Regions from separate parts of the Arthrobacter sp. 01L42 genome, predicted to be linked through region 3. Evidence: riboswitches for the same ligand, from Rfam matches in the RefSeq annotation. Region 3 holds a riboswitch; each other region holds the start of a gene.

Region 1 (7,052 bases), on a different contig from region 3:
CCGGCAGCAGTGTGTGCTCGTCGGCAATGACTTCGAGCTTGACCCAGTCCGTTTCCAGGGCCTCCCGCGCCAGCTCGGCGGTAAGGACGGCGTCCTTGGCGGTGAAGCAGCCTGCCGTGTTGGGCAGTACCCGGATCTGATGGTCCTCGAGCAGCTGGAACAGCGAGCCCGTCTCCGCCGGCGAATAGCGGCGTATCGCCACCGTGGTCAGCTCCGTCCCGGACGCCACCAGCGCCGCCCCGAGCCCGTCCAGGCTCGGCGCACCGCCGGTTCCCATGATGAGGCGGGAGCCGAGCCTTACGCCGTCGACCACGAACGGATCGGCCACCGCACCGGTCATGGGGACGGCCTGTGCTCCTGCGAACGTCGTCTCGTTCATGCTGGTCATCCTCCTTGGACTGCCGTGACAAGTTCGACGTCGTCGCCGTCGGCGAGCGCCGTGGCGTGCCACTGGCTGCGCGGCACCACTTCGGCGTTGCGGGCGACGGCGACACCGAGCTTCCGCCCGTCGGCGGCGCGGCCGTCGGGGCCGATGCTCCGGCCAGTGAGCTGGCTGACGAGTGCGGAGACGGAGGCGCCGTCGGCGACGCTCTGATCCGTTCCGTTAAGTCGGATGTTCATGCTGCTTCCTTCTTAGGGCTGTCCCCGGACGTAACCGGGATGCGGGAAAAACGGTCGGGGCGGAACCCGGCCCAGCGCGGGTCCGGCGTGAAATCCATGAGTTGCCGGCACACGGCGGCAGCGGCGGGGGTCAGCAGGACGCCGTGCCGGAAGAATCCTGTGGCGATAATGAGTCCCGGGACGTCGCCGCCGTCCGCTTGTGCGACCCGCCCCAGCAGCGGGGCATTGTCCGGGGTTCCGGGCCGCGCCCGCGCCGTGGCTTCCAAAAGCTCCAGCTCGGCGACCGCAGGCACCAGCTGCTGGGCATCCCGCAGCAGCTGGTAAATGCCGCCGGCGGAAACTGCGTGCGGATCCGACGGTCCATCCTCCCGCTGGGTGGCCCCGATCACCACGGTGCCGTCCTGGCGGGGGACGATGTACACCGGGATGCCGCGCACCATGCCCCGCACGGTGGCCGTGAGCAGCGGTTGCAGATGCGGAGGCACGCGGAGCCGGAGGATGTCGCCGTAGACGGGCCGCAGCGGCAGCGCCAGCCCGGCCGGTAGCTCCTCGAGCGCGGCGGCGCCGAGCCCGTTGGCGACCACGGTCTCGGCAGCCCGCACGGTACCGCCGCCGGCCAACCGCACACCCGCCACCTGTCCGTCCTGCCACAGCAGTCCTGCCGCGCGCCGCCGGACGAAGCTGCCGCCTTCCGCACCGAGCACGCCGGCGAGCCGGGTGATCAGCAGGCGGGGGTCCACCTGGTGGTCGGCCGGGATGTCGAAGGCACACGAGATGCCGGGACTCAGGAGGGGCTCCCGGGTGCGCGCCTCGCGCACTGTCAGTGGCTCCACGGCCAGGCCGCATGCCTTCTGGACTTCCCTCAAGTCCGCGAGGGCGCGCCGGTCCGCCGCGTCGGCCCCCACCGCCAGGGTCGGCGTCGTTAAGTAGCCGGTACCCGCCGGGGAATCCGCGCCGGCGGCACCGGCGTCGAGAGCCGCAGCGAATCCTGGCCACAACCGGGAGGCCTCAAGCATCAGTTCCAGGAGCTGTTCCTCCTGGTAGTGCAGTTCACTCACGGGGGCCAGCATGCCGGCCGCGGCCCAGCTGGCTCCGCTGCCGGGAGCATCATCGATCAGGACCACGGATCGGCCCGAGCGGATGGCCTCGAACGCGATGCCATGGCCGATCACCCCGCCGCCGATCACGGCCACGTCGGCAGTCGTATCCCCCGCGGTGATTCCCTCTGCGGTACCGGGCCCTGTGTCACAAACCTGGGCGGCGGCGTCATTTGCGGCTCCGGCTGCACGGCCTGCTCGTGTGCCCATGAAAAATTCCTTCCCTACGCCGGTACTAGCCGGATCAGGTCAAGCGGTCGGCTCTGACGCCCTCTCAGCCGGGCAGCGGCGACATGGCTGCTGCGGGCTCCCGCGGTATGCGCCCAGTTTAGAGGAACTAGGCTGGTCCCATGAGCCAGGACCCTCTCCACACCACCGCCCGCCTCTATCTCTGCACCGACGCCCGCAGGGACCGCGGCGACTTCGAGGACTTTGTGGACGCCGCCTTCGCCGGCGGCGTGGACATCATCCAGTTGCGCGACAAGTCGCTCGAGGCCTCCGAGGAGCTGGAACTGCTGGAGGTCCTGCACACCGCGGCGCAGCGCCACGGGCGGCTGTGGGCCGTCAATGACCGGGCGGACATCGCCTCCCTGTCCGGGGCTCCGGTGTTCCATGTCGGTCAGAAGGACATTTCGCTCGACGCCGCCCGCGGCTTTCTCGGCAAGGATGCCGTGATCGGCCTGTCCACCCACAGCCCGAAGCAGGTGGACGCCGCCATCGCTGCCGCGCCAGGCCGCAAAGGGCTCGATTATTTCTGTGTGGGCCCCGTGTGGGCGACGCCCACCAAGCCCGGACGCGCCGCCGTCGGCCTCGATCTGGTGCGCTACGCCGCCCAGGCGATCGGCGGGGCGGACGCGGAGGGAACCGGCAAGGTCGACGAAAGCGTGCTGCCGTGGTTCGCGATCGGCGGGATCGACCTCAGTAACGTGGAGCAGGTAGTCGATGCCGGTGCCCGGCGGATCGTCGTGGTCCGGGCGATCACCGACGCCACTGATCCGGCCCACGCCGCCGGAGCCTTGCTGGCGGCGCTGGACGCCGCCGCATCCTAAGCAGGTCCCCAGCCCGTAATGCCGGCCGGCACTGAAACTATCCGGCGAGACCCAGCTCCGTCATCCGGCGCGCGTGATTCGCTGCAAGTTCGGCCGCCAGGCCATTGACCAGCGCCCGGGCGCCGGCGTCGTCCAGCCCCGACAGTCCGCCGAGGAACGCGTGCTCAGCGCTGACACGCTGGGCGTGGTTCAGTACTTCCCCCAGCAGACGCCTGGCCCACAACGCCAGGCGCGACGCCAGCCGGGGGTCATCGGCCAGGGCCGCCTTGATGCGCGCCTGCAGCACGGCCGTGGACTCACCGGTGGAGCGGACCTGCCCGATCAACTCACGGGTCGCGGCGTCGACGTACCGGCCCACGACGCCGTAAAAGTCCGCGGCGACCGTGTCGATCACGTAGGCCTTCATGAGGGCCTCGTACCAGTCCGACGGGCGCGTGCGTTCGTGGAAGTGGTCCACCGAGGGCTGGAACGGCAGCATGGCGGCCTCCGTATCCAGGCCCATGTGTTCGAGCCGGATTCGGACGAGTTCGTAATGCTGGAACTCGACCACCGCCATCCTGCCCAGCAACGCACGGTCATGCAGCGTGGGCGAATACCGGGCACTCGAGGACAGCCGCTCGAAGGCGGAAAGCTCGCCGTACGCCAAGACTCCCAGCAGGTCGGCAAGGAAGCTGTTGTAGAGGGCAGGATCGTCCGCAGTTGCGCTCATCATCCAAGACTAATAGCGGAAATCGGGCTACCCTGATTTTCGTGTCACATCATCGCCTGACCCCCAGTGTCCACGAGCAGCAGAACCAGCTTGCCGGGGCACTCAAGGCGTTGCGCACCACGCTGGAACTGCCCGGCCCGTTCCCCGAGGATGTGCTGCGCGACGCGGAGGCGGCGGTGGCCGAGCACAAGCTCCCGGACCTTGACCTCACGCACGTCGAGTTCGTGACTATCGATCCGGCATCGTCCACCGACCTGGACCAGGCCCTGTTTATCGAACGGAGCAACGGCGGCTACAAGGTCTTCTACGCCATCGCCGACGTCCCCTCCTTTGTCGCCCCGGGCGGGGCGCTGGACGCCGAGACCCGACGCCGCGGCCAGACCTTCTACACCCCGGACGGCCGGATTCCGCTGCATCCGGAGATTATCAGCGAGGCCGCCGGCAGTCTGCTCGCCGGGCAGCTGTGCGCGGCGTTCGTCTGGGAGTTCGAGCTCGACGCCGCGGCAGAGGTCGCCTCGGTCCTCGTGCGCCGGGCACAGGTCCGCAGCCGCGCGAAGCTCAACTACAAAGGCGTCCAGGCCCAGCTCGACGCCGGCACCGCGGCGCCCGTGCTGCAGCTGCTGAAAGAAGTAGGCCTCAAACGGGTGGAACTGGAACGACTGCGCGGCGGCGCGAGCCTGAACATGCCGGAACAGGAGATCCAGCAACTGCCCGACGGCGGCTACCGGATCGTAGCGGCCCCGCCGCTGCCGGTGGAGGACTGGAACGCCCAGATTTCACTCATGACCGGGATGGCCGCCGCGGCGCTCATGCTCCAGGGCAAAGTCGGCATCCTGCGCACCATGCCCGCCCCGGACGAGGCATCACTGCGCCACTTCCACCGGCAGACCCACGCCCTCGGCAAGCCCTGGGACGGGGAAATGCGCTACGGCGAGTACCTGCGGACCCTTGACCCGACGGACCCCCGGCAGCTGGCCATTGTGCATTCGGCCGGGATGCTCTTCCGCGGTGCCGGATACACACCCTTCGACGGCACAGTGCCCAACGCCGCCGTCCAGTCCGCCATCGGCGCGGCCTACGCCCATTCCACGGCACCGCTGCGGCGGCTGGTCGACCGCTTCGTGCTGGTAATCTGCGAGGCCCTGAGCAACGGCACCGAAGTTCCTGCCTGGGCCAGGGCCGCGCTGCCCTCCCTCCCGGCGATCATGGCTACCTCGGACCAGTTGGCGGCAAAACTGGAGCGGCTGGCGCTGGACACCGTTGAGGCGGCCCTGCTCGTCAACCACGTCGGCCAGGAATTCGACGCTGTCGTCATCTCCGGTCCCAAGCCGGCCAAGGGCACCAACGGCACCAGCAACGGCAACGGCGGGAAGACCAACGGCAACGGAAACGGCCCGTCCGGGATCGTCCAGATCGCCGAGCCCGCCGTGACCGCACGCTGCCCCGGCGAGCTGGAACCGGGCACCAAAGTCCGGGTCCGGGTGGTGTCCTCGGACATCGTCACGCGGGAAATCCAGTTGGAGCTCGTGGGCTGACGGCCGGCTATCGGTCCGTTGACGGCCCGCTGGCCGTCCTCACGCCGTCCCCACGCCGTCGCCAGCCAGCGCTCCCGGCCGCCCTCCCGGTCACTTCCCGAGGCGCAATCACCCGCCCAGTCGAGGATCCACGCCTTGTACAGCTAGACTGAAGAGGTAGAAATGGATGCCCGGTCGTTGATTTCCATGATTTTCGAATTCAACAAGCCCGCCCCTACGCGATCTTGAGATACACCCGCTGGTCCCCAGTGCCAGCATTTAGATAGCCCGCGATCGGCTTCCACTGGAATTGCTTGCGCGCCTGAGCGTGCTCCGGAACGGCCACCACGGCCGGCCCCGTTGAGCAAGCAGCGCAGCCCAAAATGAATAAGGAAACTCCCCTGTGAGTGAATTGCACACGCACCAGCTTCTGACCGATGAGTCCGGCACGGAGACCATCGAGCCCGAAGAGACCATCATCTCGGACGAAAAGCCGCACGAGATTGCCGAGAAGACCTTTGCCGACTTCAATGTCCGTGCCGACATCGTGGAGTCCCTGGCCGACGCCGGCATCACCCACCCCTTCCCGATCCAGGCCATGACCCTGCCGGTCGCACTGGCAGGGCATGACATCATCGGCCAGGCCAAGACCGGTACTGGCAAGACCCTCGGCTTCGGCATCCCGGCGCTGCAGCGCGTCGTCGGCCGCGACGACGCCGGCTTCGACAAACTGGCCGTTCCCGGCGCCCCGCAGGCCCTGGTGATCGTGCCTACCCGCGAGCTCGCCGTCCAGGTAGCCAAAGACCTCGAAAACGCCGCCAAGAAGCGCAACGCCCGCATCGCCACCATCTACGGTGGCCGCGCTTACGAGCCGCAGGTCGAGGCGCTGCAGAACGGCGTCGAGGTTGTCGTCGGTACCCCCGGCCGCCTGATCGACCTCTTCAAGCAGAAGCACCTGAGCCTGAAGAACGTCAAGATCGTTATCCTCGACGAAGCCGACGAGATGCTGGACCTCGGGTTCCTGCCGGACGTCGAGACCCTGATCGCCGGCACGCCCGCGGTCCGCCAGACGCTCCTGTTCTCCGCCACCATGCCCGGCCCGGTCATCGCCATGGCCCGCCGCTACATGACCCAGCCGACACACATCCGCGCGGCGGACCCGGACGACGAGGGCCTGACCAAGCGCGATATCCGCCAGCTGATCTACCGTGCCCACAGCATGGACAAGGTGGAAGTGGTGGCCCGCATCCTGCAGGCCCGCGGACGCGGCCGGACCATCATCTTCACCAAGACCAAGCGCACCGCCGCGAAGGTGGCCGAGGAACTGGTGGACCGCGGTTTTGCTGCGGCCGCCATCCACGGTGACCTCGGGCAGGGCGCCCGCGAACAGGCGCTGCGCGCCTTCCGCAACAACAAGGTGGACGTCCTCGTTGCCACCGACGTCGCCGCCCGCGGCATCGACGTCGACGACGTCACCCACGTGATCAACTACCAGTGCGTCGAAGACGAGAAGATCTACCTGCACCGCGTGGGCCGCACCGGCCGTGCCGGCAACAAGGGCACCGCCGTGACCTTTGTCGACTGGGACGACATGCCGCGCTGGGGGCTCATCAACAAGGCCCTCGGCCTGAGCTACCCCGAGCCCGTGGAAACCTACTCGTCCTCGCCCCACCTGTTCGAGGAACTCGACATCCCCGCAGGCACCAAGGGCCGGCTGCCGCGCGACAAGCGTGTGCTGGCCGGGGTCGACGCGGAGGTCCTCGAAGACCTCGGCGAGACCGGCAAGAAGAACTCGCGCACCAGCGCAAAGGACGGCGGAAGGGACGGCAGCCGCACGAGCAGCCGTGACGGCGCCCGTGAAGGCAGCCGCACGAGCAGCCGTGACGGCGCCCGCGAGGGCAGCCGGACCGGCGGACGTGACTCGCGCCGCAGCGGCACCGAAGCCGGCGGACGCTCCGGCGACCGCCGTCGCCGTCCCGCCGAGGCCGATGCCGCCACGGCGTCCACTGCGAACGGACAGGGACCGGAAGCTGCTGCCGCCGCGCCGGCGAAGGCCCCCACC
Region 2 (7,052 bases), on a different contig from region 3:
GCCCATTCGCAGGGCGCGATCGCTGCGATGATGGCCGCCGTCGAACGGCCCGACCTCGTCCAGTCGCTGACCCTGGTGGAACCGGCCTGCCTGTCCCTGACCGCGGAGCTCCCGGCCACCGCCGCGCACCGGGCCCTGATGCAGCCGCTCTTCGACGTCCGCCACAACCTCAGCGACGACGACTTCCAGCGAGAGTTCATCCGCCGCGCGTTCGCGGCGGACGCCCCCGGGGCCACGACGCCGGAGGCCCTCCGGGCTGCGCGCCGGCTCCGCCTGCAGGCGCCGCCGTGGGAAGCCCCGCTGCAGATCGTGCCGGGCGTGCCGACCCTGGTCCTGACCGGCGGCTGGGAACCGCTGTATGAGGAAATCGCCGGCTACCTGCGCGAGACCGGCGCCCTGCACCGCACGGCGCCGGGAGGGCACCGGCCCCAGGATTCAGCCGAAGGGGACCGGGCCATCCGCTCCTACATTGCCGAGGTCGGCCGGCACCAGCACGCCCGGGCGTCCTAGGAAGCTGCGGGTTCTCCCACCGAGGGCTGCGGCAGGTAGACCTTGCCGCCCGAGGCGAGGAACTCGTTGCTCTTCGCCCGCATTCCGGCCGCCATCTGCGCTAGGGCCGCCTGCGAATCTGCTGATCCGTATTCGTCCCGGATGTCCTGGCTGATCCGCATGGAGCAGAACTTCGGACCGCACATCGAGCAGAAGTGGGCTGTCTTGGCCGGCTCCGCGGGAAGCGTCTCATCATGGAAGGCCTCGGCCGTGACCGGGTCCAGGGACAGCGCGAACTGGTCCCGCCAGCGGAACTCGAACCTTGCCTTGGACAGGGCATCGTCGCGTTCGTGCGCGCCGGGGTGGCCCTTGGCGAGGTCCGCGGCATGGGCGGCGATCTTGTAAGTGATCACGCCCGTCTTCACATCGTCCTTGTTCGGCAGCCCGAGGTGTTCCTTGGGCGTGACGTAGCAGAGCATGGCGGTGCCGTAGCGGGCGATCTCGGTGGCGCCGATCGCCGAGGTGATGTGGTCATAGCCCGGTGCGATGTCCGTGACGAGCGGCCCGAGTGTGTAAAACGGGGCGCCCTTGCAGAGTTCCTGCTGGCGCTCCACGTTTTCCCGGACGAGGTGGAAGGGCACATGCCCGGGACCCTCCACCATGACTTGCACGTCGAAGTCCCAGGCCCGCTGCGTGAGCTCGGCCAGGGTGTCCAGTTCGGCGAACTGTGCCGCGTCGTTGGCATCCGCCGTCGCGCCCGGCCGCAGTCCGTCGCCCAGGGAGAACGCGACGTCGTAGTGTGCGAAGATCTCGCACAGCTCATCGAAGTGGGTGTACAGGAAGTTCTCCCGGTGGTGCGCCAGGCACCAGCCGGCCATGATGGAACCGCCGCGGGACACGATGCCGGTGACCCGGTTGGCCGTCAGGGGCACATACCGCAGCAGCACGCCGGCGTGGATGGTCATGTAGTCCACGCCCTGCTCGCACTGTTCGATCACGGTGTCCCGGAAGATCTCCCAGGTCAGGGCGTTCGCCTCACCGTTGACCTTCTCCAGCGCCTGGTAGATCGGGACCGTTCCGATGGGGACGGGGGAGTTGCGGATGATCCACTCGCGCGTGGTGTGGATGTCGTCCCCGGTGGAGAGGTCCATGACGGTGTCCGCGCCCCACTGCGTGGCCCACTGGAGTTTGTCGACCTCCTCGGCGATGGAGCTGGTCACGGCGGAGTTGCCGATATTGGCGTTGATTTTCACCAGGAACGACTTGCCGATGATCATCGGCTCGGATTCGGGGTGGTTGACGTTGTTGGGAATGATCGCGCGGCCCGCGGCCACCTCGCTGCGCACCAGCTCCACATCGCAGTTCTCGCGCAGCGCGACGAACCGCATTTCCGGGGTGATGACACCGTCCCGGGCGTAGCGCATCTGCGTGACGGTCCTGCCCTCAGCGGCCCGGCGCGGCACCGGCCGGCCGCCCCGCCACTCGGCCGACGCCGCACCGCGGCGCACCGCCGATTTGCCGTCGTCGAGCAGCTCCCGTTCACGGCCGGCGTAGGGTTCGGTGTCCGCCCTGGCCTCAATCCAGGGGGTGCGGAACGGCTCCAGCCCGCGGACCGGATCGCTGCCCGGTCCGGCAGTGCGGTACACCCGGAACGGCGGGTTCCGGATGCCGCCCGGGGAGGGTTCCAGGGCGATCTCGGTCACCGGCACGCGGATGCCGTGCTCCGGATCCGTGCTGAAGGCCAGCGAGTGGGACTTCAGCGACTGCGTGGTGGCTGCGGACTGAATTTGGACAGGGCTGTGCTGTGTCACTTGGGTGTTCACGGAAAAGCTCACTTCCTTCGCCGGCATTACCCGGACAGGTTCAACGGTCGCAGGCTGCGTCAGCCCGATCTCAGCCCCTGCAGGGGCACCCGTGTGGTCGTAGACGAAACTACCACGCACCTCCGGCCGGCCCTCGAGTGTGACGCGGACGGCGGACCGCGGTGTTAGCGTGGCACGGTGACTCTGCCCAGGGCCGTGCCCCGCATCCGGATGGCGACGCCGGAAGACCTCCCGGCGCTGCCGGTTCTCGAGGCCTCAGCAGACCGCATCCTCGAAGCGGAGCTGGGGAACCAGACGCTCCCGGCTCCGGAGTTGACGGCGCCGGTTGAGCCGCTCTTCATACTTGTCGCCGGAAACCCGCCCGTAGGGTTTGCCCGCGTTGACGAGGTCGGCGGCCAGGCCCATCTGGAACAACTCTCCGTGCAGCCGGACTCCGCCGGGCGGGGGATAGGACGGTCCCTGGTGGAGGCGGCCCTTGATGCGGCCCGGAGCCGTGGCTATTTATCGATGACGCTTTGCACCTTCGCAGGCGTCCCGTTCAATGCGCCGTTTTATGCGAGCTGCGGTTTCGAGGAACTCGCCCAGCCAGGACAGGCGTTGGGCGCCCTGCGGATCCACGAAGCGCAGCTGGGGCTGGACGGTCTTGGCCGGCGGATCGTCATGCGGATTAGGCTTTAGGTCATGACCGGCATCATCGAGTTCAGCGGCCCCATCCTCACCGCGGCGGACCAGGAACGCCGCGGGCTCTGGTCGGTGGGCGGCCTGCTAACCTTCCGCCGTCCGGCCGCCGCGCCCGACCTCGTGCTGGACGGCTGGGTCATGCCCGGCCTCGTGGACGCGCACTGCCACATCGGCCTCGGCCCGGGCGGGGACGTTACCGAGGACACCGCGGAATCCCAGGCCCTGGCGGACCGCGACGCCGGGACACTCCTGGTCCGCGACGCCGGCGCCGTCCACAACACACGCTGGCTCCAGCAGCGCGCGGACCTGCCCCGGATCATCCGCTCGGGCCGGCACCTCGCGAGGGCCCGGCGGTACCTGCCGGGCCTGGCCGTCGAGGTCGAGCCGGAGGATCTCGTCGAGGCCGTGCGGAAGCAAGCCCGCGCGGGCGACGGCTGGGTCAAGCTCGTGGGGGACTGGATCGACCGCGACGCCGGCGACCTCGCCGCCAGTTTTCCCGCCCGGACGGTCAAGGACGCCGTCCGTGCCGCCCACGATGAGGGGGCCCGCGTCACCGCACACTGCTTCGCCGAAGACACCCTGGATGACATGCTCGATGCCGGGATCGACTGCATCGAGCACGCCACCGGGCTGCTGCCGCGGCACCTGCCGCGCTTCCTCGAACAGGGTGTTCCGATCGTGCCCACCCTGATCAACATCGCCACGTTCCCGGACATCGCCGCCCGGGCGGCGGCCAAGTTCCCCCGCTACGCAGCCCACATGCGCTCGCTGTGGGAGCGCCGGGCGGAGCGGATCCTCGAAGCCCACGAGGCCGGGCTGGCGATCTATGCCGGTACCGACGCCGGCAGCGTGATCAGCCATGGCAGGATCGTGGACGAGATCCAGGCCCTGCACGCCGCCGGCCTTTCCGCCGCTGCCGCCCTCAACGCCGCGAGCTGGTCCGCGCGGACCTGGCTCGGCGCGGAGTCCATCGGTGAAGGGGCAAGCGCTGATGTCCTCGTCACGGCCGAAGATCCGCGGAGCAATCCGGCCACGCTCCGCCGGATCCGGCATATCGTGCTGCGTGGGCTGCCGGTAGACCGGGTGCCAGTCCATGTTTTGGAATAAATTGAAGCTTCAAGTAATTTATCTTTATGTAGAGTCGCCGAAGGCCGGTGGCTACAGAATCCACGGAGCATTGCCATGACCGCAGAAGCCAGCACCCAGGACCTCCTTCCTGCCGAACTCACCATGGGCACCGTGATGCTCAAGGTCGGCGACATGAAGCTCATGACCGACTACTACCAGCGCGCCCTCGGCCTGGAGACTGTGGCCGAACAGGACGGCGGGCTCTACCTTGGGCGCCAGCAGAAGCCGCTGGTGCATCTGGCGCCTGCCCCGGGCCTGAATCTACCTTCCCGCGGCGAGGCCGGGCTCTTCCACACCGCCCTCCTCTTCGAGGACCAGCACTCCCTGGCGGCCACCATCGCCACCGCGGCCCAGTACGAGCCCCAGTCCTTCACCGGCAGCGCGGACCACCTCGTCAGCGAGGCGTTCTACTTCAACGACCCCGAAGGCAACGGCATCGAGCTGTACTGGGACCGGCCGCGGGCGGCGTGGTCCTGGGAGGGCAAGAACGTCGTCATGGACAGTCTCGCCCTGCCGCCGCAGCGCTACCTGCAGCAATACCTGACCGAGGAGTCCGTGGCCGGCCAGCGCCAGGCCGCCGCCGGCGTCGGGCACGTCCACCTGCAGGTCGGCGACGTCCAGTCGGCGCATGATTTCTATGTCGGCACGCTCGGCTTCGAAAAGACCGCGGGCTGGCACGGCCAGGCGCTGTTCGTCTCGGCCGGCGGCTACCACCACCACATGGCCATGAACGTCTGGAACAGCCGCGGCGCGGGCCCCCGGCGCGACACGCTGGGCCTGGGTGAAGTCCTCATCGAGGTGCCCTCCGGCGACGACGTCGCGGCCCTGGCCGACCGGCTCAAGGTTGCCGGCGTCGAATCCCACCACACCGGCGCCGAGCTGCGCTTCGAGGATCCGTGGCGCAACCGGATCCGCGTCGCCGTGCGCTAGAAGTTCTCCCCAGGCACGCTGGTCGCTGGACATGTCCAGCGCGCACAGCTCCCCCCGGACATGTCCACTCTTCGCCGGCGGGAACGCTGGGCATGTCCACTGCTCGCGGCCGGGAATGGACATAGTGGCCATATGTCCAGTGCTCAGGGTCAGGGGAGGGCATGCCCATCGGGCCTTGGTCGGGTTCCCGGGCCAGCGAGGGACATGTCCACTCTTCGCCAGCAGGACACATGGGACATGTCCACTGTTCCCAGGCAGGACGTCGGAGCATGCCCATTGCTCGCAGCCGGGAATGGACATAGTTGCCATATGTCCAGTGCTCAGGGCCAGGGGAGGGCATGCCCATCGGGCGGGGCGGGGCCGTGCTGAAGCGGCTAGGCTGAAGCGACGCCGAAAACAGCGGTCTGCGGACCGCCGAACCCTAAGGACCAGCTGCATGGGATTCACCGAACTCTTTGTGTCCACCCACGAAGAAGCCCTCAAGCGCGCCGGCGCACTGGAAGGCGGCGGCCCGGCCGCCCCGGGCGCCGTCCGCATCCCGGAGATCAGCGATTTCGAGGTGGAGCGGCTGGGAGACCTCGCCGGCGTCGCCGTGCACGCCCCGGGCGCGGACTATGAACTGGCCATGGTCGACGTGGCCAGCGACTCGCTGCTTGGCGTCCCGGCGGCAATGGTCCGCACGCTGGCGGAACTGCTCAGCTATGAAACCGAAGGGGAGGGCGAGGTCCTGGAGGATGTCGCCGCCAACTGGGCGGCCGAGGAGGACATGCCCTTCGGCCCCGACGAGGCCCGGGACTACGTCCGCCGGATCGCCGAGCTCGCCGCCGGCGTCGACCCCGCCACCAGGTCCGGCCTCTACGTCTGGACGTCCTGACCGGCCCTCGAGGCCGCTTCCAGGCCGCGCGCTGGTGCGCCGGGCACGTGTCAAGTCGAAATCCTGCCGGTGATCTGGCACAATGAACAGGTACTCGATCTGCGTGGCCCCTCTCTCCGCGTCTGGATCTTGTCCTTTAGAACCCCCAAGTACGGCCCGCCCCACGGGTGCAGAACGTCGGGCTCGACCCCGTTTCAGAAACAGGAGTGACCACAAAAGTGGCCGTAAAGATTCGCCTTAAGCGCTTCGGTAAGATGCGCGCACCGTACTACCGCATCGTCGTCATGGACTCACGCTCCAAGCGTGATGGCCGTGCTATCGAAGAGATCGGCAAGTACCACCCGACCGAAGAGCCCTCGTACATCGAGGTCGACACGGACCGTGCCCAGTACTGGCTCGGCGTCGGCGCACAGCCGTCCGAGCAGGTCGCCGCGATCCTGAAGATCACCGGTGACTGGCAGAAGTTCAAGGGTCTCCCGGGCCAGGAGGGAACCTTGAAGACCAAGGCTCCCAAGGCTGCCTTCGTTACCCCGGAAAAGGGTTCCGTGATCATCCCGGAAGCCATCACCAAGAAGGCCAAGAAGGACGAAGCTGCCGAGGCTCCCGCCGACGCCGCCGAAGCAGAGACCACCGAGGCTGAGTAAATTGCTGGCAGAAGCGCTCGAACACCTGGTCCGCGGGATTGTTGACAGCCCCGAGGACGTCAAGGTCAGTGCGAAGAACAACCGCCGCGGGGAAACCCTCGAGGTGCGCGTTCATCAGGACGACCTCGGACGGGTGATCGGCCGGCAGGGCCGGACCGCACGCGCATTGCGCACTGTGGTTGCGGCGCTGGCGGACGGCGAGCCGGTCAGGGTCGACGTCGTCGATACCGACCGCCGCCGGTAACGCGTTCAGCACTACTTGTCTTGAGTCCGGCCCCTTCACCAGATAATGGTGGAGGGGCCGGACTGTTTTCCCGTAATTCCGCACCAGAGAATACAGAATCACCAACCCCGAACAGAGGAACAGATGCAGCTCCAGGTGGCACGAATCGGCAAGCCCCACGGCATCCGCGGCGAAGTGACCGTCCAGGTGCTCACGGACGCGCCCGGCGACCGTTTTGTCCCCGGCACGCAGTTCATCGT
Region 3 (7,052 bases):
GGAACCCATGAGCTATCCCCGGAACAAATCCATTTGGAATTCCAAGCGGACCGTTCTCAGGGTCATAACCCAAGTGTTGGCGTAAGCACCGAAGATCTAGAATACGCTAATTTTGTCTTCGGCCGCAAATGAGGCTGGTTCCGGCGGGTAGTCCGTGATAGGCGCCACAACATCTTGATGCAAAGTCCCTGCCAATGTTCTTGGCCGGGATCTTGACCATCTTGAGCTGTGTTGCCGCAACGACTTCCGGAACCGTGCCCCACCATCGTACCGGTAGTCCGGACCAGCTCGCGTCAGGCGTACAGCCGCGGCGCGTCGAAGAAGTCCACTTCGTAGCGCGATGACTGCCGGAAAGCCAGGGCCATGGCCTGCCGCTCGCTCTCCGATGCCCGCCCGGCCGCCGTGTCCGTGTACGCGATGGCCTGCCGGGTCGCGGCGGCGAAGTCCTCGTCGGCGTAGGTCCGCAGCCAGCCGGCGTAGGGGTGCTCCCCGGGGGCGCCACCGGCCAGGAACTCCCGGTGCAGCGTGGAACCGACCTCGGCGTAGAGCCAGAAGCAGGGCAGCGCCGCCGCCACGAGGACGCCATAGCTGCCGGAGACCGAGGCGGCCAGCAGGTGGTCCACATACGCTTTCGTGACCGGGCCCAGGGTGGAGGCCGTGAGGCGCGTGCTGAGCCAGGAACGGTGCAGCTCGGATTCGACCTCCAGGCAGGTCTGCGCCGAACGGGCCCAGAACAGCTGCTCGGCCTCGGTGGGGGCAATCGCCGCGGCCCGGGCCAGGACCCGGGAGTAGCCGTTGAGGTAGATGGCGTCCTGGGCGAGGTAGTACGCGAACTCGTGCTCGGGCAAGGTGCCGTCGGCCAGCCCGCGGACGAAGTCCAGGGCGTAGATCGCCTCAAGATGGCCCGCGGCTCCTGCGCGCAGGGCTGCGGCGAACTCCCCCGCCGCCGGACCCTGCCCGCCCTGGAGGTGCTGCAGGTGGTGGAAGTGGTGGACCGGGCCGTTGCCGGAGCCGACGTCCAGGGCCGAGGCTTCGCGGAGCGCGCCCAGCAGCCACGGCTTGACTTCCCGCAGCGCCGCTTCCCAGTCCCCCACCCGGGCCTGCACGGTGGCCATGGCCGAGGACAGGGAGCAGCCGGTGCCGTGGCTGTTGCGCGTCGCGATCCGCTCCCCCGGCACCACCACCGTTTCCTGGCCGAGCAGGCCGCCGGTGTTGACCAGCGCATCCGGGCAGCCGGTGCCGGCGCCGGTGCCGTCGACGTCGTGGGCATCGGCGTCGTGGGCATACCCGTCCCCCGGCTCGGCGCCCTGGAGGTGTCCGCCCTTAACCAGGACGGTGGTGCCGGTCAGGGCGGCCAGCCGCTTGCCCTGCGCCAGGGCCTCGGACCAGTCGGCAGCGACGGGTTCCTTGAGCAGGATGGCGAGTTCGGCGAGGTTGGGCGTGATGAGGTCCGCCAGCGGCAGGAGGGCCTGCAGGGCGGCCTCGGCCGATTCCTGCAGGAGCCGGTCACCACTGGTGGCGACCATCACCGGGTCCAGGACCACGACGGCGGGGCGCACCTTTTCCAGCCAGCCGCGGACGGCGTCGATCACGGCGGCGTCACCGAGCATGCCGATCTTGACGGCGTCGATGCCGATGTCGTCGCTGATGGCGTCCAGCTGCGCCGTGAGGAACGCCGCCGGGGGGACGTGGACGGCGCGCACGCCCTGCGTGTTCTGCGCTGTCAGGGCGGTGATGGCGGCCATGCCGTAGCCGCCGTTCGCCGCGATGCTCTTCAGGTCGGCCTGGATTCCGGCCCCGCCGGAGGGATCGGAGCCGGCGATGGCCAGCACGCGGGGAATGCGCGGCGGGGCCGGCAGAGACTCGTTGTGCAGAAAATTGGGCGGGAGGAACTCGGACGGATTCGATTTCGCGGACAAGGAAGACATCCCTTCGCCGGTGCTAACCGGACAGGTTCAACGGGTCTGGATCTCAGCCGGCCCGATGCCCGGCACCCCGTGTCAGTGTTCCAGCCTAGCCCTTGCCACCCGGAGGACCCGTTAACGCACGAGCGGGCCCGGGCCCGGGCGGACGTATGTTACGTCTGCCATGACCCGGACCCGCGGCCCGACCTGTCGAAATAATGACCGGACGGGGACGTGGTCAGTCGCGGAGGACTACAGCTCCGACGCCGGCACGCCGACGCCGAGGATGATCGGCTCGTTGCCGGCCGGGATGGACGCAGGCCCGGCCGCAGCGGGAGCCTTGGCCTCGTGGACCGATCCGGCCGCGGCCGGCCGGGTTGCCTCGCGGTGCTCCACGGAGGTTTCGTTGGCTGCGCCCTGGGCGCGGCTGGCACTCCGGTTGCGGCGCCCGCGGCGGCCGCGCAGCGTCGTGGTGTCAGCTGTGCGTGACGCCGGCGCCTCCGCAGCGCGGACGGCCGACGGCGCCTCGGGCGCCGTGGCTTCCGGTGCGGCAACAGCTGCTGCCTGACCGGCCGCCAGGCCGGCGGCCTGGTCCGGCTTGCCGGCCTCGGCTTCGCCCAGGTTTGCGAAGGCCTCGGTCAGCAGGTCCAGGGTCAGGGCCGGTGACGGCGCGTCCTCCGCGTGCTCGACGAAGGGCAGGGCCACCTGCTCGCCGCCAAACGTCAGCACCGTTGCGGGGCGGCCGGCTGCCTCGTCGGCGGCTGCGAGCTGCGTGACGGCGTCGACGGCGGCCTGGCGGGCCCCGGCGTCGCTGGCTGCGGCTGCCTCCCCGTCGTGCAGGTGCGCGGCGTGCGCTGCGGCAGCGATGTTGGCCAGCGCGGCACGGGTGGCCTCGGCCTTGGCGTGGCGTTCGGCCTCGGTGGGTTCGGCGTGGACGGGCGCGGGTGCGGCCGGCGCGGTCTCTCCGCCCTGGCCTCCCCGGCCGCGGCGACGGCTCTTGCGTTCCGGGCGGGCAGCAGGCTGCGCCTCGGTGCGCGGCACATAGTGCTCCGCGGCGACCGTGTTGGCGCGGCGGTGCTCCACCGGCTCGTCGTGGGTGACGATGCCGCGGCCCGCACATGTTTCGCACTGTTCGCCGAAGACTTCCAGCAGCCCGGTGCCCATCCGCTTGCGGGTCATCTGCACGAGGCCCAGCGAGGTCACCTCGGCCACCTGGTGCTTGGTCCGGTCCCGGCCCAGGCACTCCACCATGCGGCGCAGCACGAGGTCGCGGTTGGATTCGAGCACCATGTCGATGAAGTCGATCACGATGATGCCGCCAATGTCGCGCAGGCGCAGCTGCCGGACGACTTCCTCGGCCGCTTCCAGGTTGTTCTTGGTGACGGTTTCCTCGAGGTTGCCGCCGGAGCCGGTGAATTTGCCGGTGTTAACGTCCACCACGGTCATGGCTTCGGTGCGGTCGATCACGAGCGAACCGCCCGAGGGCAGGAAGACCTTCCGGTCCAGGGCCTTGTGGATCTGCTCGTCGATGCGCCCGGCCGCGAAGATGTCCGTGTCCTTGGTCCACTTCTCGAGCCGGCCCACGAGGTCCGGCGCGACGTAGGTGACGTAGGCCTCGATGGTGTCCCAGGCTTCCTCGCCGGAGACGATCAGCTTGGAGAAGTCCTCGTTGAAGACGTCCCGGACCACCTTGATGGTCAGGTCAGGTTCGCCGTAGAGCAGCTCGGGGGCGAGGATCTTGGTGGACGTCGACTGGCTCTCGATGCCTTCCCACTGCGCGCGGAGGCGGTTGATGTCGTGCGTCAGCTCTTCCTCGGAAGCTCCCTCGGCCGCGGTGCGGACAATGACGCCCGCGTCCTCGGGCAGGCGGTCCTTGAGGATCCGCTTGAGGCGGTTGCGTTCGACGTCGGGCAGCTTGCGGGAGATGCCGGTCATGGAACCGCCGGGCACGTACACGAGGTACCGGCCGGGCAGTGAGATCTGGCTGGTGAGACGGGCGCCCTTGTGGCCGACCGGGTCCTTGGTGACCTGGACCAGCACGGAGTCGCCGGACTTTAGCGCGTTCTCGATGCGGCGCTGCTTGCCCTCGAGGTTGACGGACTCCCAGTTCACTTCACCGGCGTAGAGCACGGCGTTGCGGCCGCGGCCGATGTCCACGAAAGCGGCTTCCATGGAGGGCAGCACGTTCTGGACCTTGCCCAGGTAGACGTTGCCGATCAGGGAGTCCTGCTGGGTCTTGGACACGAAGTGCTCGGCCAGGACGCCGTCTTCAAGGACACCGATCTGGATTCTGTCGTCGCGCTGGCGGACGATCATCTGGCGGTCCACGGACTCGCGGCGGGCCAGGAACTCGGCCTCGGTGATGACGGTACGGCGGCGGCCGGTGTCGCGGGATTCGCGGCGGCGCTGCTTCTTGGCTTCCAGGCGGGTGGAGCCCTTGACGGATGTGACGCGGTTGTTCACCGGCGCCTCGGCCATGGCACGCGGCGCACGGACGCGGGTCACCGTGTTGGGCGGATCGTCGCCTTCCCCGCCGGTCAGCTCGAGGTCCTGGTCTCCACGGCGACGGCGGCGGCGGCGGCGGGAGGTCACACCGTCTTCAAGGATTACCTCGGAACCTTCGTCGCCCTCTTCTTCGGTGCCTTCCGACTCGGTGTCGGACTCGGCAGAGGTGCGGGTGCGGCCGCGCCGGCCGCGGCTGCGGCGCCGACGGCGGTTGCCGGCGTCCTCGTCCTCGTCGCCTTCCTCGTCCTCGGGCTCAGCTGCTGCGGCGGCAACGGGGGCCGGACGCACCACAGTGCTCAGGTCCGGGGCCTGGAAGATGACGGAAGTGAGGGCACCCGGTTCCATGAACAGCGACGCGGCCGGGCTTTCCTCGGGGCGGGCTTCCGGCTCTTCAGGCTGGGCTGCGGCGGTTTCCGCGGTGGGTGCTTCCGCCGCGGGGGCCTCTTCGGCCGGGAGCGTTGCTGCGGGTGCGTCTTCGGTCTTCGGGGCGGCCTTGGCACGGCTGGCGCGGCGCCGGACCGGCTTTTCCGCAACCGTCTCTGCGGCCGTTTGTGCGGGGGCTTCTGCGGCGGCAGCTGCGTCAGTGCCAGCTGCTGCGGGGGCCTCTGCCGCGGCAGGTGCGCCGGCTTCGGCGTCGCCGGCGAAGGCAGGCAACGGTTCCGGGGCTGCTACAGCTTTCCGGGTCCGGGTGCGCCGCGCGGGCGCCTTGGCCGGAGTCTCGGCTGCAGCAGTTTCAGATACAGCAGTTTCAGATACAGCAGCTTCGGGTTCAACAGTTTCAGATCCGGCTGCTTCGACGTTGGCCGGCTTACGGCGGCCCCGGACGGGCTCATCTGAACCGGCCGCGTCGGCCAGGGCCGCGGCTTCGGCGACAGCCTCGGCCGCCTCCGCGGCGTTGACCTTGGCGACGGGCGCCTTCCGGCGGGTCCGTACGGCCCTCTTCGGCGCTACCGGAGCCTCTGCTTCAGCAGTTCCCTGCGCTTCCCCGGTGACTACTAGTTCTTCGTTTCCGGCTACTACCTGGTCATTATCCATATGTGGCGACACTCCTGCCCCTGATGCGCCGCCACATTCGGCGCCCCTTGGGGCAAATATGCGTCAACACCCGCAGGCATTGACAGAAGTCAATTGGATACCCTCAGGTTCGCACCGGCAGTGGGGTGCGGCAGCCCTGGAGGGCCGGCGAGATTGTTTTGGAACCCGTTGACCTACACGCCACAACCAGGTGCCGTCCAATGGCATTGCGGGACAGCTGGAATCAGAGGATCCGCAGCTCCCTGCTCATCATTGGCGGTCTTGAAACAAAATCGCCGGACCGGAATCCGGATGTGGATCGGGTTCCAGCCACGATCATTGTCTCACAGGAGCCGTGAAAGCAGGGGCAGGCGGGGCCGGAAGTGCAACAGGTGCAGCCGGGCGCGGCGGCCGGGGCCGTTCTCCGGCGCTGCTCAGCCTCCGGCGTTACAATCGGGGCAAGAAGCACCCGGTCAAGACGACTAAAAAAGGACTCAATTTCCATGCCCAGCATCTCCAGCACCGCCGGCGACGCGACCGTGCACCAACCGGGTTCCGGCCCGGCCCCCGCGGCGCGGCCCCTTCCCACGATGACCCGCGACCGCCCGTTCGCCTGGCTCCTGCTGATCACCGGCGTCATCGGCTGGCTCGCATCCGGGGCCCTGGTGCTGGAGAAGCTGGAGGTCCTGAAGGACCCGAACCACGTCACGGTCTGCGACGTGAACCCGTGGATCTCCTGCGGCCAGGTCATGCAGACACCGCAGAGTTCCGTGTTCGGCTTCCCCAATATGTTCATCGGAATCGTCGCCTTCGCCGTGATCATCACCACGGCCATGGGTATCCTCGCCGGCGCCCGGTTTTCCCGGTGGTATTGGCTGGGGCTCCAGGCGGGCGTGACGCTGGGCTTCGCGTTCGTGGTCTGGCTCTGGTCCCAGGCCCTGTACGCCATCCACATCCTCTGCCCGTTCTGCATGATCGTCTGGGCCGTGATGATCCCGCTGTTCGTCTGGGTGAGCGTCCGGAACATCTCCCACGGCGTGATTGCCCTGCCCGCCGGTCCCACCAAGGTGATCGGCGACTCCGGCTGGATCATTACGGCGCTGCTGTACGTCGCCGTCGTCGCGACGATCTTCTTCGCCTTCATCCAGGTTTTCATCGGAACCTCCGGCTACTAAACGCCCCAACCGCATCGAAGAGACAGTTAAGGCCAATGCTCGCGCTGGGCATTGGCCTTAGCCGTCTCTTCGGTGAGAGGGTCCGGGCCCATGTCGGGACTTATGGCACGACCCCGCGCGCGCAGGTTACATAAGGCTGGAGGAAGGAAGACCGGAGGCCTCTTGATGACTGTTCTAATTGCCTACGCAAGCGCCCTGGGCTCCACCCGGGAGATGGCACAACATATGGCATCCCGCATGGCGGGTGCACTGGGCGAGGTAGAGTGCCGGTCCGTGGAGGACGTCGGGGCCCTCTCCCGCTATGAGGCTGTCGTCGTCGGCAGCGCCGTCCACAACCAGGCCTGGCTGCCCCCGGCTTTGCTGTTCTTCAAACACCACGCCCGCGAGTTGGCCAGTCGGCCCGTCTGGGCCTTCAGTGTAGGGATGGCGGATGCGCTGCCCAAGCCCATACGCC
Region 4 (7,052 bases), on a different contig from region 3:
TGGCAGCGCCGGCCGACTCCGCCACGGGTGACCGGGCCGGCAAGACGAATGTGACCCTGCTGCCCCGCACCATGGTGGGCTCCACCCTGGGCCTGGTGGTCTTTGGCGTGGCCCTGACGGTCTTTGCCGGGCCGCTGTTCAGGGTGGCCGACCAGTCCGCCCAGGAGATGCTGGACCGGACCTCCTACATCCAGGCCGTGCTCGGCCCGGACGCGCCCGTGCCGCCGGTGCCCCCGTCGCTCCACCCGGTGCAGGTCCGGGAGGGCGGCGGAAAATGAACCGGAAAAGGATCTCGCTGCGCCAGGAACTGCCGCTGCTGGTCTGGCTCGTCTTTGTCTGGGGCGCGCTCTGGCAGAACTTCAGCCCGGGCAATCTCCTCTTCGGCGCCCTCATCGCGGTGCTCGTGGCGCGCATTTTCTATCTGCCCCCGGTGGAACTCGGCGGCCGCTTCAACGTGCTCCGCGCCGTGCCGTTCGCCCTCATCTTCCTCGGAAAAGTCGTCGCGGCAAGCTTCCAGGTCCTGTACCTGGCCGTGGTCCGCGGCCCCAACGTGGTCAGCGCAGTCGTAGCCGTGCCGCTCCGAAGCCATTCGGACCTCCTGGTCACGGCCACCGGGCACGTGATCTCGCTGATTCCCGGGTCCCTCGTGGTGGAGGTGGACAGGTCGACGTCCACGCTCTACATCCACGGCATCAACGTCCGCAATGCCGAGGACGCGGCCAAGCTGCGCAAAGAGGTCCGGGACACCGAGGCCGGGCTGATCCGGATCATGGGGACCAAAGCCGAACTTTCCGCCCTGACACAGGAGACCGCCGCATGATGCAGACCGTCCTGACGGTGACCGCCGTCGTACTGTCCCTGGCCGCCGCGGGGGCGATCGTCCGGATCGCGCGGGGGCCCTCGCTGCTGGACCGGGTTCTGGCCGCCGACGTGCTGCTGGCCATCTTCGGCGCGGCCCTGTGCATCGACATGGCCGCCAACCGGCACCTGAACAACCTGATGCTGCTCGTTGCGATTTCCCTGATCGGATTCGTCGGCTCGGTCACCGTGGCCCGGTTCGTGGCCGACAGGCGGGAGGGCGTCCGTGAATCCTGACACAGTGATCGACGCCGTCTCTGCCGTGTTCATGGTGACCGGAGCCCTGATGTCCCTCGCGGCCGCCATCGGGCTGCTGCGAATCCCGGACCTCATGAGCAGGATGCACGCGGCCACCAAACCGCAGGTCCTCGGCCTGTTCCTGCTGCTGGCGGCCCTTGGCCTGCAGATGCGCACCTGGTCGGTGTGGCCCGTCCTGCTGGTGGCCTGGCTCTTCCAGCTGCTCACCGTCCCCGTGTCCGCTCACATGGTGGGTCGGGCCGGCTACCGGACCAAGCACCTGCACCCGGAGCTGCTGAGCTCCGACGAGCTCGAGGCGGTAGTCCAGAAGGCCGCCCAGCAGGCGGCCACGCACGGAGCGGACGACGACGACCGCTGAGCCCCGTCCGGCCAGGCGGACCCGTCCGGGGCATTCGACGGCCGCGGCGGGCGCCGCGGCCGGTCGGGTCAGGTCAGACGACGTCCTGGGTCTTGGCGAAGCGGGTGATCGCGCGCTGGGTGCCGCGGTTGGCGAGCACCTGGATGATGGCGCTGACCGAGGCGGAGATCAGGGCGAATGTCAGGGCCGAGCGCAGGGTGGTGGGAACGTCGTCCTCCTGGCCCTTGGGCGGCTTGTTGCCCGTGGACTTTTCCCACATGGTGTCCACCAGCTTGGTGCCGGCAAAGCCGGCCAGGAGGCTGACGCCGGTGCCGAGCAGCTTGATGAGGATGTTCATTCTTCGGTCTCCTTGGGACGGGAACGGTTTTCCCCTAGCCTAGCGTTCCGGGGTGAGGACCATCCGCAGGGCCTCGACCACGAGTTCGTGATCCGCCTTCTGGGGCAGGCCGGAGACGGTGACGACGGCGACGGCGCCCGTGCCGCGCACGTAGATGGGAAACGCCCCGCCGTGGGCGGCGAACTCCGACTGATCCCACCAGGCGTTGTCCTCGATCCTTCCGCCGGCGGCGCGGGCCCGGAGGCCCACCAGCAGGGACGGGACCTCGTACCGCATGGCGGTGCGCTTTTTGGCGTTGATCCAGCGCTCATTGTCCGGTGTGGCGCCGTCCAGCGCGGCGTGGAAGAGCACCTGCTCGCCTTTGGTGATGTCGACGGCGATGGGCAGCGAGCGTTGCCTGCCCAGCTCGACAAGGAGGAGCCCGAGGTCCAGGGCGTCATCCTTGCTGAACGACGCGAACTGGAGCGCCTCTATCTCGGCCAGCACGCGGCCAATGAGCGCCGCCAGGGAACCCCGCGGCTGCGGCTCATTGGAGTCGGGATCGTATTCCCCGGAGGGATCTTGGGTGACCGGTGTGTGCGACAAAATATTCCAGCTTTCCGGTGGGTGACGAGGCCGCCCGCTGGCGGGTCCGGGGGTCCGGCACGACGACTCTACCAAGAGGGTTTTCCGGGCCGCCGGGACTGCCGCCGTCCGGTCCACGATTGTGACGGCACACCACTGAAATCCCGGCCGTCCGGGTGTAAACTGAGCCAGCCCACAAGGGCGAAAATAATTACGACAGGGGAGCGCCGCCGTCGGGCATCGCCGGAACAATCCGGGGAAACCTTTGGTGGGCGCTGAGAGTGCGGACAGCCGCAGACCCTCGAACCTGATCCGGTTAGTACCGGCGCAAGGGAGTCGAGTTCTCAGGATGCGCGGAGGGCGGCGGAAGCCGAGACCGGCCGGCGCACCCTCCCCTCCTGTTCCTCAGGAGGACGACATGACAGATATTTCAGCACAGCATGGTTCCGCCAGCCGTTCATCCGCCCGGCGCAACTACAGCTGGCGCGTGGTGGACATTGTGGTGGCCGCGTTGATCGCCGTTGCCGGCGGCGTCATTTTCTGGGCCTGGTCCCAGGGCGCGAACCTGATCTCGACTCCGGTCAACGCGGTCTACCCGCCGTTGAGCGGACTCTACGCCGGCGGCTGGATGATCCCGGCAGTGCTGGGCATGCTCATCATCCGCAAGCCGGGCGCCGCGCTCTTCTGCGAAACCGTCGCGGCCACCGGCGAGCTCATCATGGGTTCGCAGTACGGCACCACGGTGCTGATCTCCGGCATCCTGCAGGGCCTCGGCGCCGAACTGGTCTTCGCGGCCTTCCTCTACAAGAAGTTCAACCTGCCCGTCTCCGTGCTGGCCGGCGCCGGCGCGGGCCTCTTCTGCGGCCTGAACGATTCCTTCCTGCCGTGGGGTTGGAACATCGCCTACGAAGCCGGCGACAAGCTCGCCTACATCGTCTTCACCACGATCTCCGGCGCAGTGATTGCCGGCGGACTGGCCTGGCTCGCCACCCGCGGCCTGGCGAAAACCGGAGTGCTGGGCTCCTTTGCCTCCCGCAAGGCCGCCACGGAGCCCGTCTTCTCCTGAGCCCCGTCGCTGAATCCTGCAGAGAATCATGAGATCTTCACCGGGCGTCCGGCCGGCCGCCGTCACGGCCCGCGGCTGGGGCTGGCGGCATGCCGGACGAACCAGGCCCGCCGTCAGCGGCCTTGACCTGGACATCCAGCCGGGGGAGCGCGTGCTCCTGCTGGGGCCCTCCGGCGCCGGCAAGTCGACGCTGCTCCACGCCCTGGCCGGCGTTCTGGGCGACGGCGCGGCCGGCGCCGGCGCGGCTGGCGACTCCGGCGACTCCGGCGACGCCGAAGATGCAGACGAGACCGGCAGCCTCCTGATCGACGGTGCCGCGCCACGGGCGCAGCGCGGCCGCGCCGGGCTGGTGCAGCAGGACCCGGAAACGCAGGTGGTGCTCTCCCGCCTCGGCGACGACGTCGCCTTCGGGGCGGAGAACCTCGCCGTCCCGGCGGCGGAGATCTGGCCGCGCGTGCGAGAGGCCCTCGACGACGTCGGGCTGGGACAGCTGCCGCTGGACCACCCGACGGCGGCCCTCTCCGGCGGCCAAAAGCAACGGCTGGCGCTCGCCGGGATCCTCGCGATGCGGCCAGGGCTGCTGCTGCTCGACGAGCCGACCGCCAACCTCGACCCCGCGGGCGTCCTGGAGGTCCGCGACGCTGTGGGCCGCTGCCTGGACAAGACAGGCGCCACGCTGGTGGTCGTGGAGCACCGGGTGGGGGTCTGGAAAGACCTGGTGGACAGGATCGTGGTGCTGCAGCCAGAGTCCGCCACGGACTCCGCGGTCTTGATTGACGGACCGCCGGACCGGGTCCTGGCCGAGGCGCGGGACATGCTCATCTGTGCGGGCGTCTGGGTGCCGGGCTACGTCCCGGCGACGCGGATGCGGACACCGGCGCGGGGCGCGGGACAGACTCTGCTCGCGGCCGACGCGCTCGCGGTGTCCCGCGAACGGCCGCGGCGGGCCGGGCTGCGCGACGGCTTCCGCACCATCGCGCCGCGTCCGGTCCAGTCCGGGGTCTCGGTCCGGGTCCGCGCCGGCGAGGCGCTGACCATCACCGGACAGAACGGCACAGGGAAGTCCACCCTGGCGCTGACGCTGGCCGGTCTCCTGCGGCCCGTCGCGGGAACAGTCTCGGCCACGGCGGAGCTGAGCAGCCCCGCCACCGGTCACTCCAGCGGTCGCTCCAGTGGCCGCGTACGCGACGGCGCCGGACCCGATCCCTACCGGTGGAAGGCCCAGCAGCTGATCGCCAGGATCGGAACCGTCTTCCAGGAACCCGAGCACCAGTTCGTTACCGGCAAGGTCCTCGACGAGCTCATGTTCGGCCCGCGCCACCTCGGCTACGGCGAAGACCGCGTGGACGAACTGCTGGAGCGGCTGCGGCTGACGGAGCTTGTGGACGCCAACCCCTACACGCTCTCCGGCGGCGAGAAGCGGCGACTTTCGGTAGCCACTGTGCTGGCGGCGCACCCCCAGGTGCTGGTCCTGGACGAGCCCACCTTCGGCCAGGATGCCAATACCTGGGCCGAACTCGCCTCGTTCCTCTCCGAGCTCCTCGACGCCGGCACCGCCGTCGTGTCCGTGACGCACGACGCCGAATTCAGCGCCGTCCTCGGCGGTGCCGAACTCCGCCTCCGGCCACGGGAAACCGCCGCCGCGGACGCTCCCGGCCCGGATCTTGAGCTGCAGGAGGGGGCCTCGCCTTGAGGGACGCTCTGAGCCTGCGCGGCAACCATGCGCTGCTGACCCGAGCCAACCCACTCGCCAAGTTCACGGCGGTCACCCTGATCACCATGGTCCTGGCGCTCTCCATTGACTGGGTGTCGGCGTCGGTGGCGCTGGCGTTCGAACTGCTGCTCCTGCCGCTGGCGGGCCTGACTGTGGCCTTGCTGTGGCAGCGCGGCTGGCCGCTGATCCTCGCGGCGGCGTTGGGCGGCTGGAGCACGGCCATCCTGGCGCCCGATTCCGGACCCGTCCTGCTCGATGCGGGGATCTGGTCCGTCAGCGCCGGTTCCCTGCAGCTGGGGATCGGCTTCATGCTCCGCGGGCTCGCGATCGCATTGCCCGCGGTGCTGCTGATGAGCTGCACCGACCCCACGGACCTGGCCGACGCCCTGGCCCAGAACGCGAAACTGCCGCACCGGTTCGTCCTGGGCACCCTGGCCGCGATGCGGCTCGTCGGAATCATGGCCGAGCAATGGCAGACCATCGGTATGGCCCGGCGGGCCCGCGGCGTGGGCTCGAGCGGCAACCCCTATCAGCGGTTCCGCGCCACGCTGGGCCAGAGTTTCGGCCTGCTGGTGCAGGCGATCCGGAGCGCCTCGCGGCTCGCGGTAACCATGGAGGCCCGCGGCTTCGGCGGTGCCGCCCGGACCTGGGCCCGGCCCTCCACGTTCAGCGGACTCGATGCCTGGGTGCTGCTGGGCGGGCTCGGCATCGCCGCCGCCGCCGTCGCCGCGGCCCTCGGCGCGGGCACCTGGAACCTCGTCTTCCTCACCCGCCAGTAGACCGGCGCCGCCGGCCGGGCAGCCCGGGAGTTCCGGCGGGGCGGCCCGGGAGTTCCGGCGGCCTGCCGGTTATCGCATGGCGTGGGTATCCGTGTGAGATTGGCGCCATTCCGGCCGGAATTGCCGTGGTTTATAAATCATGCGTGATATTTTCGGGAGCATGACTCAACCGACTGCTGAACACGTAGGCATCCTGCTTCGCGAGGCGCGCGGCGCCAAGGGCTGGACCCAGGGGCAACTCGCCGCCGAGCTGGGCACCAGCCAGAGCGCCATCGCCCGGATGGAACAGGGCAAGCAGAACCTGAGCCTGAAGATGATCCAGCGCCTGGAGGCGATCGTCGGGCACAGCATCGTCAAGGTGGGCCGGCCCCAGATGACCCACCTGCGCGTCGAGGGCGGCCGCACCCTCGCCGGCGCGGTGGACGTCAACAGCAGCAAGAATGCCGGCGTCGCGCTGTTGTGCGCCAGCCTCATCAACCGCGGCACCACCACGCTGCGCAGGCTTGCCCGGATCGAGGAAGTCAACCGGATCGTGGAGGTGCTGACCAGCATCGGCGTCGAGTGCACCTGGCTCAACGCGAACGACCTCCAGATCCGCCGCCCCGCCGTCCTGGACCTGGCCTCCATGGATGTGGAGGCGGCCCGACGGACCCGCAGCGTCATCATGCTCCTGGGCCCGCTGCTGGACGAGGCCGACACCTACCGGCTGCCCTACGCCGGCGGCTGCGACCTCGGCACCCGCACCGTGCAGCCGCACATGCAGGCACTGCGCCAGTTCGGCCTTAGCGTGGAGGCGAAGTCCGGGTTCTACGCGGTGCAGGCGCCGCCGTCGGACGGTCACGACCGCTCCTTCGTGCTCAGCGAACGCGGCGACACCGTCACCGAGAACGCCATCATGGCCGCAGCCCACCGCCGTGGCACCACCATCATCCGCAATGCCAGCCCGAACTACATGGTGCAGGATCTGTGCTTCTACCTGCAGATGCTCGGCGTGGACATCGCCGGGGTTGGCACCACCACGCTGAAGATCACCGGCCGCCCGTCGATCGACGCCGACATCGAATACTTCCCGTCCGAGGACCCCATCGAGGCGATGAGCCTCATCACCGCCGGCATCG

Evidence for each region. Region 3 has a riboswitch for thiamine pyrophosphate ahead of AC1DN2_RS09510 (bifunctional hydroxymethylpyrimidine kinase/phosphomethylpyrimidine kinase). Riboswitches for the same ligand answer to the same signal wherever they lie in the genome.
Region 1: it holds a riboswitch for thiamine pyrophosphate, as region 3 does, so the genes downstream of both, thiO (glycine oxidase ThiO) here and AC1DN2_RS09510 (bifunctional hydroxymethylpyrimidine kinase/phosphomethylpyrimidine kinase) in region 3, are expected to answer to the same signal.
Region 2: it holds a riboswitch for thiamine pyrophosphate, as region 3 does, so the genes downstream of both, thiC (phosphomethylpyrimidine synthase ThiC) here and AC1DN2_RS09510 (bifunctional hydroxymethylpyrimidine kinase/phosphomethylpyrimidine kinase) in region 3, are expected to answer to the same signal.
Region 4: it holds a riboswitch for thiamine pyrophosphate, as region 3 does, so the genes downstream of both, AC1DN2_RS14030 (ECF transporter S component) here and AC1DN2_RS09510 (bifunctional hydroxymethylpyrimidine kinase/phosphomethylpyrimidine kinase) in region 3, are expected to answer to the same signal.

What each region holds. Positions count from the first base shown of each region.
Region 1 is NZ_JBFTSL010000010.1:144,034-151,085, reverse strand. Features, by position in the region: gene AC1DN2_RS11120 (thiazole synthase) at 1-379, opposite strand, end outside; gene thiS (sulfur carrier protein ThiS) at 385-621, opposite strand; gene thiO (glycine oxidase ThiO) at 618-1,928, opposite strand; TPP riboswitch at 1,922-2,042, opposite strand; gene thiE (thiamine phosphate synthase) at 2,069-2,767, shown strand; gene AC1DN2_RS11100 (ferritin-like fold-containing protein) at 2,805-3,479, opposite strand; gene AC1DN2_RS11095 (RNB domain-containing ribonuclease) at 3,518-5,011, shown strand; gene AC1DN2_RS11090 (DEAD/DEAH box helicase) at 5,394-7,052, shown strand, end outside.
Region 2 is NZ_JBFTSL010000001.1:397,227-404,278, forward strand. Features, by position in the region: gene AC1DN2_RS01670 (alpha/beta fold hydrolase) at 1-510, shown strand, start outside; gene thiC (phosphomethylpyrimidine synthase ThiC) at 507-2,312, opposite strand; TPP riboswitch at 2,308-2,415, opposite strand; gene AC1DN2_RS01680 (GNAT family N-acetyltransferase) at 2,490-2,990, shown strand; gene AC1DN2_RS01685 (amidohydrolase family protein) at 2,994-4,100, shown strand; gene AC1DN2_RS01690 (VOC family protein) at 4,176-5,051, shown strand; gene AC1DN2_RS01695 (hypothetical protein) at 5,488-5,925, shown strand; gene rpsP (30S ribosomal protein S16) at 6,144-6,569, shown strand; gene AC1DN2_RS01705 (RNA-binding protein) at 6,571-6,813, shown strand; gene rimM (ribosome maturation factor RimM) at 6,937-7,052, shown strand, end outside.
Region 3 is NZ_JBFTSL010000008.1:161,978-169,029, forward strand. Features, by position in the region: gene AC1DN2_RS09510 (bifunctional hydroxymethylpyrimidine kinase/phosphomethylpyrimidine kinase) at 294-1,841, opposite strand; TPP riboswitch at 1,911-2,008, opposite strand; gene AC1DN2_RS09515 (Rne/Rng family ribonuclease) at 2,157-5,444, opposite strand; gene AC1DN2_RS09520 (vitamin K epoxide reductase family protein) at 5,927-6,598, shown strand; gene AC1DN2_RS09525 (flavodoxin domain-containing protein) at 6,764-7,052, shown strand, end outside.
Region 4 is NZ_JBFTSL010000015.1:54,580-61,631, reverse strand. Features, by position in the region: gene AC1DN2_RS14060 (Na+/H+ antiporter subunit D) at 1-278, shown strand, start outside; gene AC1DN2_RS14055 (Na+/H+ antiporter subunit E) at 275-820, shown strand; gene AC1DN2_RS14050 (MrpF/PhaF family protein) at 817-1,095, shown strand; gene mnhG (monovalent cation/H(+) antiporter subunit G) at 1,127-1,474, shown strand; gene AC1DN2_RS14040 (DUF4235 domain-containing protein) at 1,548-1,811, opposite strand; gene AC1DN2_RS14035 (heme-degrading domain-containing protein) at 1,851-2,396, opposite strand; TPP riboswitch at 2,584-2,727, shown strand; gene AC1DN2_RS14030 (ECF transporter S component) at 2,794-3,441, shown strand; gene AC1DN2_RS14025 (ABC transporter ATP-binding protein) at 3,470-5,134, shown strand; gene AC1DN2_RS14020 (energy-coupling factor transporter transmembrane component T family protein) at 5,131-5,934, shown strand; gene AC1DN2_RS14015 (UDP-N-acetylglucosamine 1-carboxyvinyltransferase) at 6,095-7,052, shown strand, end outside.